2 regions of the Bradyrhizobium sp. LCT2 genome follow, and region 2 is predicted to be linked to the other one. Evidence: predicted binding sites of a transcription regulator. Region 2 holds the regulator's gene; the other holds the start of a gene.
The links. The regulator LexA, encoded in region 2, represses DNA repair genes until DNA is damaged. The targets are predictions, from matches to a motif close to TGTTCNNNNTGTGTTCNG.

Region 1 (7,289 bases), 140 kb from region 2:
CGTGAGTGTCATTGCCGTCTCCCTGGGCCGTGCGTGGCGATTGCGGATCAGGCTCTCTGCGGAATCCGGCACACCACTTCGGCAATGTCCTCCATCTGCGCGAACATGTGATCCGGCGCAAGCGCCCGCAACGCCGCTGGGGCCGCATAGCCCCAGCTGACCGCGCCGCAGGCGATGCCGACCGCGCGCGCCGCCTCGATGTCGCGCACTTCGTCGCCGATCGCGATGACACGGTCGAGCTCCACGCCGGCGCGCCGGATGACGCGGCGGAATTTCGCGGGCTTGCCGAAGATCGACGCAGAGCAGTCGAAATGCGCGAACAGCGCCGCGGCCTCGCCGAGCTTCTCGCGGGCATTGGCTTCGCTGTCGGAAGTCACCAGCGCGAGCTGCACGCCGTTCCCGGCCAGCGTCCGCAGCATCGTCTCGACGCCGGCAAACAGTGAAATCTCGCTAGCTGCCTCGGCCTTCAGCCGCCGCGCATGCCGCGCGATCGCCGGCAGCTTCCACAACGGCACTTCGAGCCGGCTGAGGATCTCACGGCTTGAGGCATGCCGCAGCTCCTCGACATCCTCATCCGCGACGCGACGAAAATTGAAGCGATCTGCGACATCGTTGATGGTGCGCAGGAACCACGGAAAACTGTCGGCCAGCGTGCCGTCGAGATCGAAGATGGCGAGGGAGTAGGGCATGGGGGAGTGGAAGTGTCGGGCGGACCTGCGCATCCGGTCCGCTGGCGACGCGCTGACAGATGCCATCGGAGATGCTAGATTAGGCTTCAGAGGTGACAGATGTCGGACCTACTGGCAAGGATTGCGGTCGATCCGCAGCCTGTGCATGGACGCCCATGTATTCGCGATCTGCGCATCACGGTCGCCGACGTCTTGGGACTGCTATCCGCCGGACAGTCGCGCGACAGCATTCTCGAGGACTATCCGTATCTGGAAGAGGCGGATATCGACGCAGTGCTCGCCTATGCCGCGCGTCAGGTTGACCACCCGATCATAGCGGCCAAATAGCTTGCTTTACCTGATCGACGCTCAGCTTCCCCCTGCACTCGCGGAAGCCTTACGTCGTGCTGGATACGATGCGGCTCATGTGGTCGAGTTCGGAATGGCGGCAACATCGACAATCGCGCGCTGGTGCGACAGTTTCTGAGCGCCATGCCGCAAATTGTCGAAGCCGTCGCGCGGGGCGAGGCCGTCATCGAGTTCGTCGGTGGTTAGTCATGGCAAGCGGGACCGAACCACAGTAGCGGCGAGGCTGCGCTACTCCGCCGCCTCGCTCGTGCTCCGCCGCTTCGGCTTCCTTGCCTTCTTCAGCACCGGCTCCAGGAACTTGCCGGTGTAGCTCCGCGGCGCCTTCGCGATGTCTTCCGGCGGGCCCCAGGCGACGATCTCGCCGCCGCCGTCGCCGCCTTCGGGGCCGAGGTCGATGACCCAGTCGGCCGTCTTGATGACTTCGAGATTGTGCTCGATGACGACGACGGTGTTGCCCTGCGCGACCAGCTCGTGCAGCACTTCCAGCAGCTTCTTGACGTCGTGGAAGTGCAGGCCGGTGGTGGGCTCGTCCAGGATGTAGAGCGTGCGGCCGGTAGCGCGCTTGGACAGCTCCTTGGCGAGCTTGACGCGCTGGGCTTCGCCGCCTGACAGCGTGGTGGCCTGCTGACCCACGTGGATGTAGTCGAGGCCGACGCGGTGCAGAGTCTGGAAGGTCTCGCGCACGCGCGGGACCGCCTTGAAGAAGTCGGCGGCTTCCTCGACGGTCATGTCGAGCACATCGGCGATGCTCTTGCCCTTGAACAGGACCTCCAGCGTTTCGCGGTTGTAGCGCTTGCCCTTGCAGACGTCGCAGGTGACGTAGACATCCGGCAGGAAGTGCATCTCGATCTTGATGACGCCGTCGCCCTGGCAGGCCTCGCAGCGGCCGCCCTTGACGTTGAAGGAGAACCGGCCGGGCTCGTAGCCGCGCGCCTTGGCTTCGGGCAGGCCGGCGAACCATTCGCGGATCGGCGTGAAGGCGCCGGTATAGGTCGCGGGGTTCGAGCGCGGGGTACGGCCGATCGGCGACTGGTCGATGTCGATGATCTTGTCGATGTGCTCGAGGCCCTCGATGCGGTCGTGCGGGGCGGCGCCTTCGCTGGCATTGTTCAGCTTGCGGGCGATGGCGCGGTAGAGCGTGTCGATCAGCAGCGTCGACTTGCCGCCGCCGGAAACACCGGTGACGCAGGTGAACAGGCCGAGCGGAATCTCGGCGGTGACGTTCTTGAGGTTATTGCCGCGCGCGTTGACCACCTTGATGGTGCGGCGATGGTTCGGCGGACGCCGCTCCGGCACCTCGACCTCGAGCTCGCCGGTCAGGTATTTTCCGGTGAGCGATTTCGGGTTGCGCATGATCTCGGCGGGCGTGCCTTCGGCGACGATGTGGCCGCCATGCATGCCGGCGCCCGGGCCGATGTCGAGCACGTAGTCGGCGAGACGAATGGCGTCCTCGTCATGCTCGACCACGACCACGGTGTTGCCGAGGTCGCGCAGGCGCTTGAGCGTGTCGAGCAGGCGCGCGTTGTCGCGCTGGTGCAGGCCGATCGAGGGCTCGTCCAGCACGTAGAGCACGCCGGTCAGTCCCGAGCCGATCTGCGAGGCCAGGCGGATGCGCTGGCTCTCGCCGCCCGACAGCGTGCCGGAGGAGCGGGAGAGGGTGAGGTAGTTGAGGCCGACGTCGAGCAGGAAGGTGAGGCGCTCGCGGATCTCCTTGAGGATGCGGCCGGCGATCTCGTTCTGCTGCTTGTTCAGCGCCTCCGGCACGGTCTCGAACCACTCGCCGGCCTTCTTGACCGACAGTTCGGAGATCTCGCCGATGTGCTTGGTGCCGACCTTGACGCAGAGCGCCTCGGGCTTGAGCCGAAAACCGTTGCAGGCGCCGCAGGGCACGTCGTGGAAATACTTCGCCAGCTCCTCGCGCGCCCACTCGCTCTCGGTCTCGCGGTAGCGGCGGTTGATGTTGGTGATGACGCCCTCGAACGGCTTCTTGGTGTCGTAGGAGCGCACCCCGTCCTCGTAGGAGAACTTGATCTCGTCCTCGCCGGAGCCATGGAGGATCGCGTCTCTCGTCTTCTTGGGCAGATCCTTCCACTTGGTGGTCAGCGTGAACTTGTAGTGCTTGCCGAGCGCCGTCAGCGTCTGCACGTAATAGGGTGATGACGATTTCGCCCAGGGCGCGATCGCGCCCTTGCCGATGGCGAGCTCCTTGTCGGGGATGACGAGGTCCTCGTCGACATGCTGCTCGACGCCGAGGCCGCCGCAGGCGGGGCAGGCGCCATAGGGATTGTTGAACGAGAACAGGCGCGGCTCGATCTCGGGAATCGTGAAGCCGGAGACGGGGCAGGCGAATTTCTCCGAGAACAGGATGCGCTCGGGTCCGCTCTTGTCGTGGATCTTCGCGGTCTTCTTCTTTTCCTCGGCCGGCGCGGCTGCGGGCGCATCGGCGAATTCGACAACGGCAAGGCCCTCGGCGAGCTTCAGCGCGGTCTCGAAGCTTTCGGCGAGACGCTGGCCGATATCGGCGCGCACCACGATGCGGTCGACGACGACGTCGATGTCGTGCGGAAACTTCTTGTCGAGCGTCGGCGCTTCCGCGAGCTCATGGAAGGTGCCGTCGATCTTGACGCGCTGAAAGCCCTTCTTGAGCCATTCGGCGAGCTCCTTGCGGTACTCGCCCTTGCGGCCGCGCACGACCGGCGCGAGCAGATAGAGGCGGGTGCCCTCGGGCAGCGCCAGCACGCGGTCCACCATCTGCGAGACGGTCTGGCTCTCGATCGGCAGGCCGGTGGCGGGCGAATAGGGCACGCCGACGCGCGCCCAGAGCAGGCGCATGTAGTCGTAGATCTCGGTGACGGTACCGACGGTGGAGCGCGGGTTCTTCGAGGTCGTCTTCTGCTCGATCGAGATCGCCGGCGACAGGCCGTCGATCTGGTCCACGTCAGGCTTCTGCATCATCTCCAGGAACTGGCGCGCATAGGCCGACAGCGATTCGACGTAGCGGCGCTGGCCCTCGGCATAGATGGTGTCGAAGGCGAGCGAGGATTTGCCGGAGCCGGAGAGGCCGGTGAACACCACGAGCTTGTCGCGGGGAATCTCGACGTCGATGTTCTTGAGGTTATGCTCGCGCGCGCCACGGATCGTAATTGCGCGCAGGCTCGAGCCCGCGTTCTGTTGTTGGCGCTTCGCCTTGATCACTTCATCCATCCCGGTGTCCTCAGGGAATCCCAAAGACGCGCGGCCGCGCCAATGGTGAAGGCGCGCTTTGCCCGGAACCGGGATCGGCGCCGATGGGGTTGTCAGCGAACGTAGGAAGAACAGCGGCGGATTTCCAGTGGGACTTGCGAATCGTCAACGGATTGTTGGCGTGCTGGCGGCATCTGGCAGCAGCGGAGCACCGGAACGGCCTCTCGCCCCACGATTCCCTGACGGCTCGGCTGTCCGCGAAAACAAAAAGGCCGGCACAAGGCCGGCCTTTCGTAACGCGATCGCGTTGGAGGCGAAGCTCAGTACTTCGCGACGACGGGGCCGCCGAAGGTGTAGTTGAGGCGGACGGTGCCCATGTCGACGTCCTGCTTGATGCTGTCGCTGCGGGTGGCCACGCCGAGGAAGGTGAAAGTGTCGGTGTGCTTGCCCATGAACAAGTGGTTGTATTCGACCGCGACCGACCAGTTCGGAGCGAAGCCGAATTCGATGCCGGTGCCGACGGTCCCGCCCCAGCGCGTTTCGTTCGCGGTGTCGAGCGTAATGCCAGCCAGAGTGCCGCTGAACTTGTTGTGGGTGACGGCCGCGCCGCCCTTCACGTACCAGAGCACGTTGTTCCAGGCATAGCCGACTTGGCCGGTGAAGAGGCCGATGGCGTCGATCTTGGTATTGTTCACCAGCGGGAAGAGAGCGGCGGGAGCGCTGACGTTCGAGCCCTTCAGGTCAGCCCAATCGCCCTGGGCTTCAAGGCCGAACACCCAGCTGCTGGACTGCCAGCGATAGCCGATCTGGCCGCCGACGAGAGCGCCGGTCGCATTGTGACAGCCTTCAGCCGTGACCGGAATTGCGGCGACTCCGACGGCGGTGAGATCCCAGCAATTATGGCTCGAGCCGCCACCGGCGTTGCCGCCGATGTAGAACCCGCTCCAGTTGTAGATCGAGGCCACGGCCACGGGCGCCTTGGTGTAAGGGCGGGCCGCCAGGTCAGCCGCCGAGGCAGGAGCCAACGCGCTGAGCACGAGCAGACTGGCCGAAGCCAGCACAATCCTCTTCATTTTCAAATTCCCCAGTTTCGTTTCTCTTCGTCGGCGAAAAGCAGCGGACCCAACGACCCAACTGATGCCATTGCTATACATTATTAAAGCCAAAGGTTTCACCGATGTGCCACACCTCTCCGAAAACGCTAGCGAGCGGCTGGATTGGATACTTGGGCGCGAAAAACAAAAAGGCCGGCGCGAGGCCGGCCTTTCGTGACGATGTGCGTCGGTGGCGAAGATCAGTACTTCGCGACGATCGGGCCGCCGAAGTGATAGTTCACGCCGACCTGCACGGTGTGGAAGTTGAGCGTGCCGGACGCCTGGGGAACGCCGATGTTTCCGAAATAGTTTTCGCTGCCGAGGCTGCGATAGAGGTACTCGCCCTTGACCGACCACTGCGGAGCGAAGAACGCCTCGACGCCCGCACCGACGGTCCAGCCCGAGTGGAACTTGCTGTCGGAGATGGTCAAGGCGCCCGCGGTGCCGCTGATCTTGTTGTCGATCCAGGCGTAACCGCCCGTGCCGTAGAACAGGACGTTGTTGACGGCGTAGCCGATGCGGCCGCGGACGGTGCCGAGTGCATCGGTCTTGGAGGACGCGGTGATGCCAAGCACGGTCGCCGAGGCGCTGACGTCAGCCCAAGCGGCGTCGGCTTCGAGGCCGAACACGACGTTGCCGGTCTGCCAGTTGTAGCCGGCGGTGCCGCCGACGAAGCCGCCCTTCATCTTCGGATCGGAGTCGGCCTGCCAGGCGCCGCCACCGACGATACCGAGGTAGAAGCCGGTCCAGTTGTAGACCGAGGCCACAGCCACCGGAGCCTTCGTGTACGGGCGAGCCGCGAGATCAGCAGCCGACGCGGGGGCCGCAAAAGCGAACAAACAGGCCGAAGCCAACAAAACCTTCTTCATTTTCAACCTAAATCCCAGTCCCAGTTTCTGTTGTGCCTTCCACGATCGGGAAGGGCATCGGACGCTGTGGTCCAACTGACGTCGTGCTTACACCAGCAAAGCCGCAAGTTGTGTCTCTCAAAAGCCACAACAGTCACAAAACGTAATGGTTGCTGACTTATAGCCGCCGGCATGTCGCACAAAAAAAGGCCGGCACGGGGCCGGCCTTCAATCTTCAAGTGATATCAAAGAGATATCAGTACTTCGCGATGACCGGGCCACCCCAGCGATAGTTCACGCGGACCAGGCCGATATCGACGTCCTGACCGATGCGTTCCGAGCGTGTGAAAGCGCCGGCCGGAGCCACAATGAAGTTGCCGGAGCCGGCGAAGCCGATGGTGCGATTGCCCATGAAGATGTGATCGTACTCGACGCCGACCGTCCAGTTTGGCGCGAATCCGAACTCGAGGCCGGCACCCACGGTGCCGCCCCAGCGGGTCTCGTTGGCCCGATCGAATTCGAGGCCGGTGATGACATCGTAGCCGCGGTAGCGATCGCTGACGACGGCGCCGCCGCCCTTCACGTAGAACAGCACGTTATTCCAGGCATAGCCGACTTGGCCTGTGAACAAACCGAACGCGTTGATCTTGGAGCGGTCGCGAAGACCCGTGCCGATGAACGTCGTGCTGACGTTGTCTCCGGAGAAGTCGGCCCAGTTGCCCTGGCCTTCGAGCCCGAACACCCAATTGGCCGACTGCCAGCGATAGCCGACCTGGCCGCCGACCGTGCCGCCGGTCGCGTTGTGACAACCTTCGCCAATCAGAACGCCGGTGACGGGAGTTACAAAATCCCAGCATTTGTGGGCCGAGCCGCCGCCGCCGTTGATGCCGATGTAGAAGCCGCTCCAGTCGTAGATGGCCGCGACCATTGGCGGCGGAGCCTTCGTGTAGGGACGCGCCGCCAGATCCGCCGCGCTTGCAGGAGCCGACAGGCTCAACGCCACTGCACCGATTGCACCAATCAAAATCTTATTCATTGCAGTCTCCCCAATTCCGCCGCTTCTTGAAATCCCAGAAGCGGCCAAGCAGGCGCGACGCCCATATGAAATCAATTCCGAGGCAAACGTA
Region 2 (7,289 bases):
AAGCGCTACGTTCGCGAGAGCCGCCTGCGCGCCACCGGCGGCGATTTCCAGAAAGGCCTGGAATGGCGGACCGTGAAGATGATCAAGGACAAGTTCAAGATTCCGCTGATCCTGAAAGGTATCGCCACCGCCGAGGACGCCCTGATCGCGCTCGATCACGGCGTCGAATGGATCTACGTCTCCAACCATGGCGGCCGCCAGCTCGATCACGGCCGCGGCGCCATGCATGTGCTGCCTGAGATCGTCGAGGCCGTGAAGGGCCGCGCCAAGATCATGGTCGATGGCGGCTTTGGCCGCGGCACCGACATCGTCAAGGCGATCGCGGCGGGCGCCGACCTCGTCGGCATCGGCCGGTTGCAATGCTGGGCGCTGGCGGCGGCCGGCGAAGCCGGCGTGACGCGGATGCTGGAGCTTCTGGAGGACGAGGTGCTGCGCTGCCTCGGCCTGTTGGGCGCCACCTCGTTCGCCGAGGTCAACAAGTCCTGCCTGCACCAAGCCACCGCGACGAACGCGCCGAGCGTGTTCAGCGCGTTCCCGCTGTTCGACCACGAACCTTACCGGTACTGATCCGAAAGGACGCAATGACCTCGCTCTCTCCCGGCAGCGCGGATGCGCTTCTGTTCGACCTCGGGCGCGTCGTGCTCGACATCGATTTCTCCAAGGCGATCGCTTGCTGGGCGGGACACGCCGGCTGCAAGCCGGAGGCGATCATTGCCCGCTATGTGCGCGACAGCGAGGCGTATCGGCTGCACGAGGTCGGCAAGATCAGCGACGAGGAGTATTTCGCCTCGCTACGCGCCTCGCTCGGGATCGGCATCTCGGATGCGCAATTTCTCGAGGGCTGGAACGCGATCTTCGCGGGTGAAATGCCCGATGTCGCGGAGCTGTTGCCGCGTGCGGCGAAGCAGATGCCGCTCTACGCCTTCTCCAACACCAACCAGCCGCATGTCGACCATTTCTCGAAGGAATACGCCGACCTGCTCGGCCATTTCCGCGAGCTGTACCTGTCGTCCAGCATCGGCCTGCGCAAGCCGGACGCGGCGGCGTTCGACCATGTCGTGGCGGCCATCGGTGTGCCCGCCAGGCGCATCGTGTTCTTCGATGACCTCGCCGAAAACGTCGAGGGAGCGCGGGCGCGCGGATTGACCGCGGTGCATGTGACCTCGCCCCGCGATGTCGGCGACGCGCTCGAGGCGCTGGGAATCTGATCGAGACGCATCGGCTGGCGGGTGAAACCGGGGAGCTCCCGGAACCGATCTAGCCGGGATGAGGAACCAAATCGCTTTGTACATTTTTATACAGAGTTCCGGGAACGGAATGCCCGCTTCCGGACTCTTGAGTCCGTTGGGACTTCTACAGACGGACGTATCATCGTGTTGGGCAAAACCTACCTCACCAAACAAGCCTCTCTTCTGCTCGAATTCGCCAAAACGACTTCGGATTCTGACCTCTCCGCCAAGCTGATCAGCAAGGCCGCCGACCTGAAATCCCAGGCCGATCCGCTGCCCGACAAGGATCAAGGCCCCAAGCCCCCTGACGTGGCTCCCGACGTGGCGCCGGACCTCCGTCCGGACCGCCAGACCGGTCGTTGACCGATGCTGGCCGTGGCTCCCGTCATGTCGTCCTTGCCATGGCCACGCTCGTTCCCGTCTTTCTCGTCAGACAGATCATGCCGCGGCAAAGCTGACGGTCCCTCATGACTGGACGGATCAAGCAGGATAAATCCTGATCCGGTCCCATTTTGCTTCATCGCCCGCGCTCGGCTAGAACTCTTGCCGCCCATTCGTCCAGACTTTCCGAGCAGGAGTTTCGCCGTGGCCTTGATGCCGGTTTCTGACGCGCTCGCCGCGGTGCTGGCCGGCGCGGAGCCGCTGCCTGAAGAGATGATTCCCCTCGACGAGGCCTACCACCGCGTGCTCGCGCGCGACGTCGCGGCGCGGCGTACCCAGCCGCCCGAGGCGATGTCGGCCATGGACGGCTACGCCGTGCGCGCAGCCGATGCGGCCAGGGTCGACGCGCAGCTCACCATGATCGGCGAGGTCGCGGCGGGCCGGCCGTTCGCGGGAGCGGTCGGCGCCGGCGAAGCGGTGCGAATCTTCACCGGCGGCGTCGTTCCCGCCGGCGCGGACGCGGTCGTGATCCAGGAGGATACGGTCGCCGAGGGCAAGCGCATCACGATCAAGGAAGCCGCTATCGCCGGTCGGCACATCCGGCCCGCCGGCGTCGACTTCCGCGAGGGCGACGTGCTCCTTCGCAAGGGAACCCGGCTCACCGAGCGCGACCTCGCGCTCGCCGCCGGGATGAACCATCCAGACCTGCCCATCCGCCGCCGTCCGAAGGTCGCGATCCTCGCCACCGGCGACGAGCTGGTGATGCCGGGCACCACGCCGGGCCCCGGCCAGATCGTCTATTCCAACGGCTATGCCCTGCACGCCCTCGCCCGCCAGGAGGGCGCAGATACCATCGACCTCGGCGTTGCCGCCGATACGCTGGAGGCCACCACAGCCGGCATCCGCCGTGCCCGAGAGAGCGGCGCCGACATCCTGATCACGATCGGCGGCGCCTCGGTCGGCGACCACGATCTGGTCCAGCAGGCGCTGAAGGCCGAAGGCATTGCGATGGCGTTCTGGAAGATCGCGATGCGGCCGGGCAAGCCGATGATGCACGGCCGGCTAGGGGCGATGGGGGTGATCGGCCTGCCCGGCAATCCCGTGTCGTCCTATGTGTGCGGCTTCCTGTTCATGGTGCCGTTGATTCGCGCCCTGTCGGGCCGCGCCGTGATTCACCATCGTCGCGAGCGCGCCGTGCTCGGCCGCGATGTCGGCGCCAATGACCGGCGCGAGGACTATCTTCGTGCGCGCCTGGAGCGGCGCGACGACGGCATGCTTGTCGCCCTTCCCGTCAATCATCAGGATTCCTCGCTGCTTGCGAATCTCGCTGCGGCGCAGGCACTTCTCGTGCGCGCGCCGTTCGCGCCGAAGGCCGAGGCAGGCGCGCCTTGCGAGGTGCTGCGACTGCCCGCCTGAACGCACTGGTCCTGCGCGTTCCGCGAACTTTGTCGCGTTCACGGTAAATTAAGCAGTTGCGGAACACATATCGAACATATAGTGTCCGTTCATGATTTGTTTCGAGCATCTGGCGGCTCGCCGCTGAATTCACCGTCTCGGAATCGAACGACATCAACCGGGGGATTTGGTCGAGATGTTAACGCGCAAACAATACGAGCTTCTGCGATTCATCAGCGAGCGTTTGAAGGAAAGCGGTGTGCCGCCCTCCTTCGACGAGATGAAGGACGCGCTCGACCTGCGCTCGAAGTCGGGCATCCATCGCCTGATCACCGCACTGGAGGAGCGCGGCTTCATCCGGCGCCTGCCCAACCGGGCCCGCGCGATCGAGGTGATCAAGCTGCCCGAGCTGCAGGCCGCCGCTGGCAACCGCCGTGGCTTCACGCCGAGCGTCATCGAGGGCAATCTCGGCAAGGTGCGAGCGAGCTCCAGCGCGGACGAGGGCGAACGCCCCGTCGCGGTGCCGGTGATGGGCCGCATCGCGGCCGGCACGCCGATCGAAGCGTTGCAGACCCGCAGCCACACCATCAGCGTACCGCCCGACATGCTCGGCTCGGGCGAGCACTACGCGCTCGAAGTGCGCGGCGACTCGATGGTCGAAGCCGGCATCCTCGACGGCGACATGGCGCTGATCCAGCGCAATGAGAGCGCCGACACCGGCGACATCGTGGTGGCGCTGATCGACGACGAGGAAGCGACGCTGAAGCGCTTCCGCCGCCGCGGCGCTTCGATCGCGCTCGAGCCCGCCAATGCGGCCTATGAGGTCCGCATCCTGCCGCCCAACCGGGTGAAGATTCAGGGCAAGCTGATCGGCCTGTACCGGAAGTACTGAGCGTGATCCGGACTGGAGGGCCGCGTTAGCGCAAAGTGCGCAGCGGTTTTCCCTCGCGGCAAGCGCAGGACGCGCTTGCGCGGAGATCATGCTCAAGCAATCACCTAAGCGCGGCCCGCCGGTTGGCGACCCGCGTCGTTGACGATTGGAGCGGACGATTGTCCGCTCCGGCTGGATAGTCTTTCTGGTTTTGCTCAGATTATCCGGCCCCTCTCTAGCGCTACATCCTCGCGACGCCGCAGAAAGCCCTCATCGCTTCGTGGCCCTGGAGATCGAGGAGGCAATCAATGCGCAAGATCGTTTTGAGCACCGTCACGGTGGCGCTGATCGCAGCATCCGCGTCGGCATCGCAAGCCTTCGCCGCGCAGTCGCACCATGCCCGCAAGGCAACGCAGACGACGAGCGAGCAATTGCGCAATGCCCGCAACGCCGTCGCGCAGCCGTCGCAACCCGCCTGGCAATATTCGGGCTGGTCGGCACCTGCTGGTCGCTGACGGAGACGCACGCCAAATGCACGGAAGCGGTTTTTGTTCCTGAGGCATTTGAAAAAGATATTGTGATGGCAGCCTGCGGACCCAAGCCGCAGATTTGCCTACAACCAAGAAGACGCTAACATGCTTCCACTCTGATAGAGGCCAGTGCCTCCGAAGGAGGCGCGGGTCGCTATCCCTGAATGAGGAGCACCCGATGTGTGACTACAGCCTGCATGCCGTCGCGACGCGTCCCGCACAAGTCGGCGAGACGATCGTCACGACCACCTTCCGCGGCACCTCGACGCGCGGCTTCGCCTCCGAGGCCGACATGTCCGTCGCGGTCTGCCTGCTGCCGGGAACGGAGCTCGCCTTCGCCGACAACGTCCGCTACGACAATCGCTGGATCTGGACGCGCACCATCAACTCCCGCGTCGGCAAGTTCGGCAAGATCGATCCGCACATTCCCGATCGCCATCATGACGCGATCGAATTCCCCGACGGCAAATACGTACTCGTGACGCAACTCGTCGAAGGCCAGCGCGCGACCGTGCTGCAATTGCCGGTGACCCAGCCGGCCGGCGAGCGTGAACACAAGCCGGAGATCATCGCTGACAGGCCGACGATCACACGCCTGCCGATCGGCTGATGTACCTCCCCCCGGCGCAGAGGTCGGGGCCGGGATTGAAATTGCCATCGCCGGCCGTGGCCGGCGAGATGGTATGATTTGCGTCTTCCGGAATCCAATCCGCCGAGATCAGGCTCGCACCTGCCCATCGCACGAAGTTTGCGCGGCCCTGCCTGAATTTTGAACGTCCGTTCCGCGGCCAGATCGCCGATGCTGTCAAAGGCTTGAGGCGGCGGACACGTTCGATGAAAACCTTCATTCGCGTCGTTGAACTCTGGGTGCCGGACCGGACGCGCATGCGGCTGGAATTCGGCGGCGGCCTCTACGGCGAAGGGCTGTCCGCGTTCAAGGCCGTGAGCGAGGACTTGCGCTTCGGATACGACGAGGGCCTTCCCGGCAAGGCCTGGGCCAGCGGCCATCCCGTGATCCTCACCAAATTCGCCAACTCCTATTTCAAGCGGACCGACCAGGCGCTCGCGGCCGGCCTCACCTGTGGCGTGGCGGTGCCGGTGTTTTCAGGCGAATTCTTGCACGCCGTCATGGTGCTGTTCTGCGGCGACGACGAGGCGCATGTCGGCGCAATCGAGCTCTGGCACAACGATCCCGATAGCTCCCACGAGATGGGGCTCGTCGACGGCTACTATGGCACCGCCGACATGTTCGAATTCAACTCCCGCCACACCAGGTTTCCCCGTGGCTTCGGTCTGCCCGGACGCACCTGGAAAGCGGGCCTGCCGCTGATCATCAAGGACCTGCACAACGCCAGGAGTTTTCTGCGCTGGGAAGACGCCGCCGAGGTCGGGATCAATCTCGGCGTCGGCGTGCCCTATCGGACCGGCACCGACCAGACCTGGGTGCTGACTTTCCTGTCCGCACAGGCGACGCCGATTGCGCGACGCTTCGAGATCTGGGTGCCGAACGAGGCCCGTTCGGCACTGGTCTTTCGCGCCGGCGATTGCAGCGCGCAGACAGACCTTGCCGCGCTCTATGCGGACAAATCCATCGCCAGGGGCGACGGCAGCATCGGCGGAGCCTGGGCCACCGGCATGCCCGCGCTCAACGACGATCTCGGGCACGACGGCTCGGCCGCAGCCGCGGAGGCCCGCGCAATCGGACTGAGCCAGATGGTGGCCCTGCCGGTAATCGGGAGTGCCGGGCTCGAAGCCGTGCTGGCCTGGTACCTGTAGCCCGTCCGCTCAATCCTCGGCCTGCATGTCCGCCTCGGACGGCGTCGCGTCCCGGTTACGGGGGGCGGCCGCCTGCGGCGCAAGGCTCGCGCTGAAATCGCCCTCGCCGGCGGTCGCCGGCGACCACGGACGATCGGTGCCTCTCGCTTTCACCGCCTGAACCGCAAAGCCGTCGCCGCGCCGTGTCAGAGCGAGCGCGCCTTGCGCCGCGAGTCGCTGCCGGTCGACCACCATCGCCACACAATCCGCTGGCGCCGGCCGCGCCGTCACCACCAGCGCAGCGCGGCTGCAATCATCCGCCAGAGCGTCGATGCGCAAGGCCAGCGCGACCAGGCGCCCGTCGGCGAGCGGCGTCACGCAGCCGGCCTCGTCGCACGACACGCCGGCGGCGAGCGAGGGACTACCGGCATCGCGCGGATCGGCGTCGGCAGCCAACCACTCCTTCAGCAGAAAGCCGTCCTTGTTCGCCCGGATCATTTGCAGGTGCCCGTCCCTGCCCCGCACCGCGACACTCTGGCCGTCCCCGGCGATCAGGATATCCGGCTGCCGGCCTGCCAGCCCCCATAGGATCGCGACCAGCAGCACCAGCGCGCCTGACCAGCGTAAGGGCGTGCGCAGCAGGCCCATCACGATGATCCCGAGGCTCGCCGCGATCAGCGGCGCAATGCCGAACGCCGGGATGCGGCCGACCGCGCCCGGCAGCGCGGCCACCCAGCGCGAGACCGCGACCATCCAGTCGATGCCGATCCCCATCAGCCACCAGAACACGCCGTCGAGCCCGAACGGCGCCGCGAGCAATCCGAGCAGTCCCGCCGGCATCACCAGCGCCGACACCACCGGCATCGCCCCGAGGTTGGCAAGCACGCCGAACGGGGTGACGCGGTGGAAGTGGAAGGCGGCATAGGGCGTGGTCGCAAGCCCCGCGATCAGCGAGGCCAGAAACAGCATCGCGACCTCGCGGCCGCCCCACATCGCGATGCGCGCGGTCGCCGAATGATCGGGCGAAGCGAACAGGTTCGGCATGCCGATCTGCACCAGCGCAACCAGCCCCAGCGTTGCCGCAAACGACATCTGGAAGCTCGGATGCACCAGCGCTTCGGGCGCGAC

Region 1: the regulator LexA is predicted to act here: its motif matches at 4,337-4,354, upstream of uvrA (excinuclease ABC subunit UvrA).

Annotation. Positions count from the first base shown of each region.
Region 1 covers NZ_CP034432.1:5,029,441-5,036,729, forward strand. Annotated here, with positions in the region: gene EI171_RS24235 (nucleoside hydrolase) at 1-12, opposite strand, end outside; gene EI171_RS24240 (HAD-IA family hydrolase) at 48-689, opposite strand; gene EI171_RS24245 (DUF433 domain-containing protein) at 789-1,016, shown strand; gene EI171_RS46785 (DUF5615 family PIN-like protein) at 1,018-1,155, shown strand; gene uvrA (excinuclease ABC subunit UvrA) at 1,266-4,241, opposite strand; gene EI171_RS24260 (outer membrane protein) at 4,541-5,293, opposite strand; gene EI171_RS24265 (outer membrane protein) at 5,515-6,183, opposite strand; gene EI171_RS24270 (outer membrane protein) at 6,419-7,198, opposite strand.
Region 2 covers NZ_CP034432.1:4,887,043-4,894,331, reverse strand. Annotated here, with positions in the region: gene EI171_RS23635 (alpha-hydroxy acid oxidase) at 1-567, shown strand, start outside; gene EI171_RS23630 (HAD family phosphatase) at 582-1,208, shown strand; gene EI171_RS23625 (hypothetical protein) at 1,374-1,592, shown strand; gene glp (gephyrin-like molybdotransferase Glp) at 1,815-3,026, shown strand; gene lexA (transcriptional repressor LexA) at 3,202-3,897, shown strand; gene EI171_RS23610 (hypothetical protein) at 4,185-4,391, shown strand; gene EI171_RS23605 (hypothetical protein) at 4,585-5,016, shown strand; gene EI171_RS23600 (GAF domain-containing protein) at 5,241-6,182, shown strand; gene EI171_RS23595 (ComEC/Rec2 family competence protein) at 6,192-7,289, opposite strand, start outside.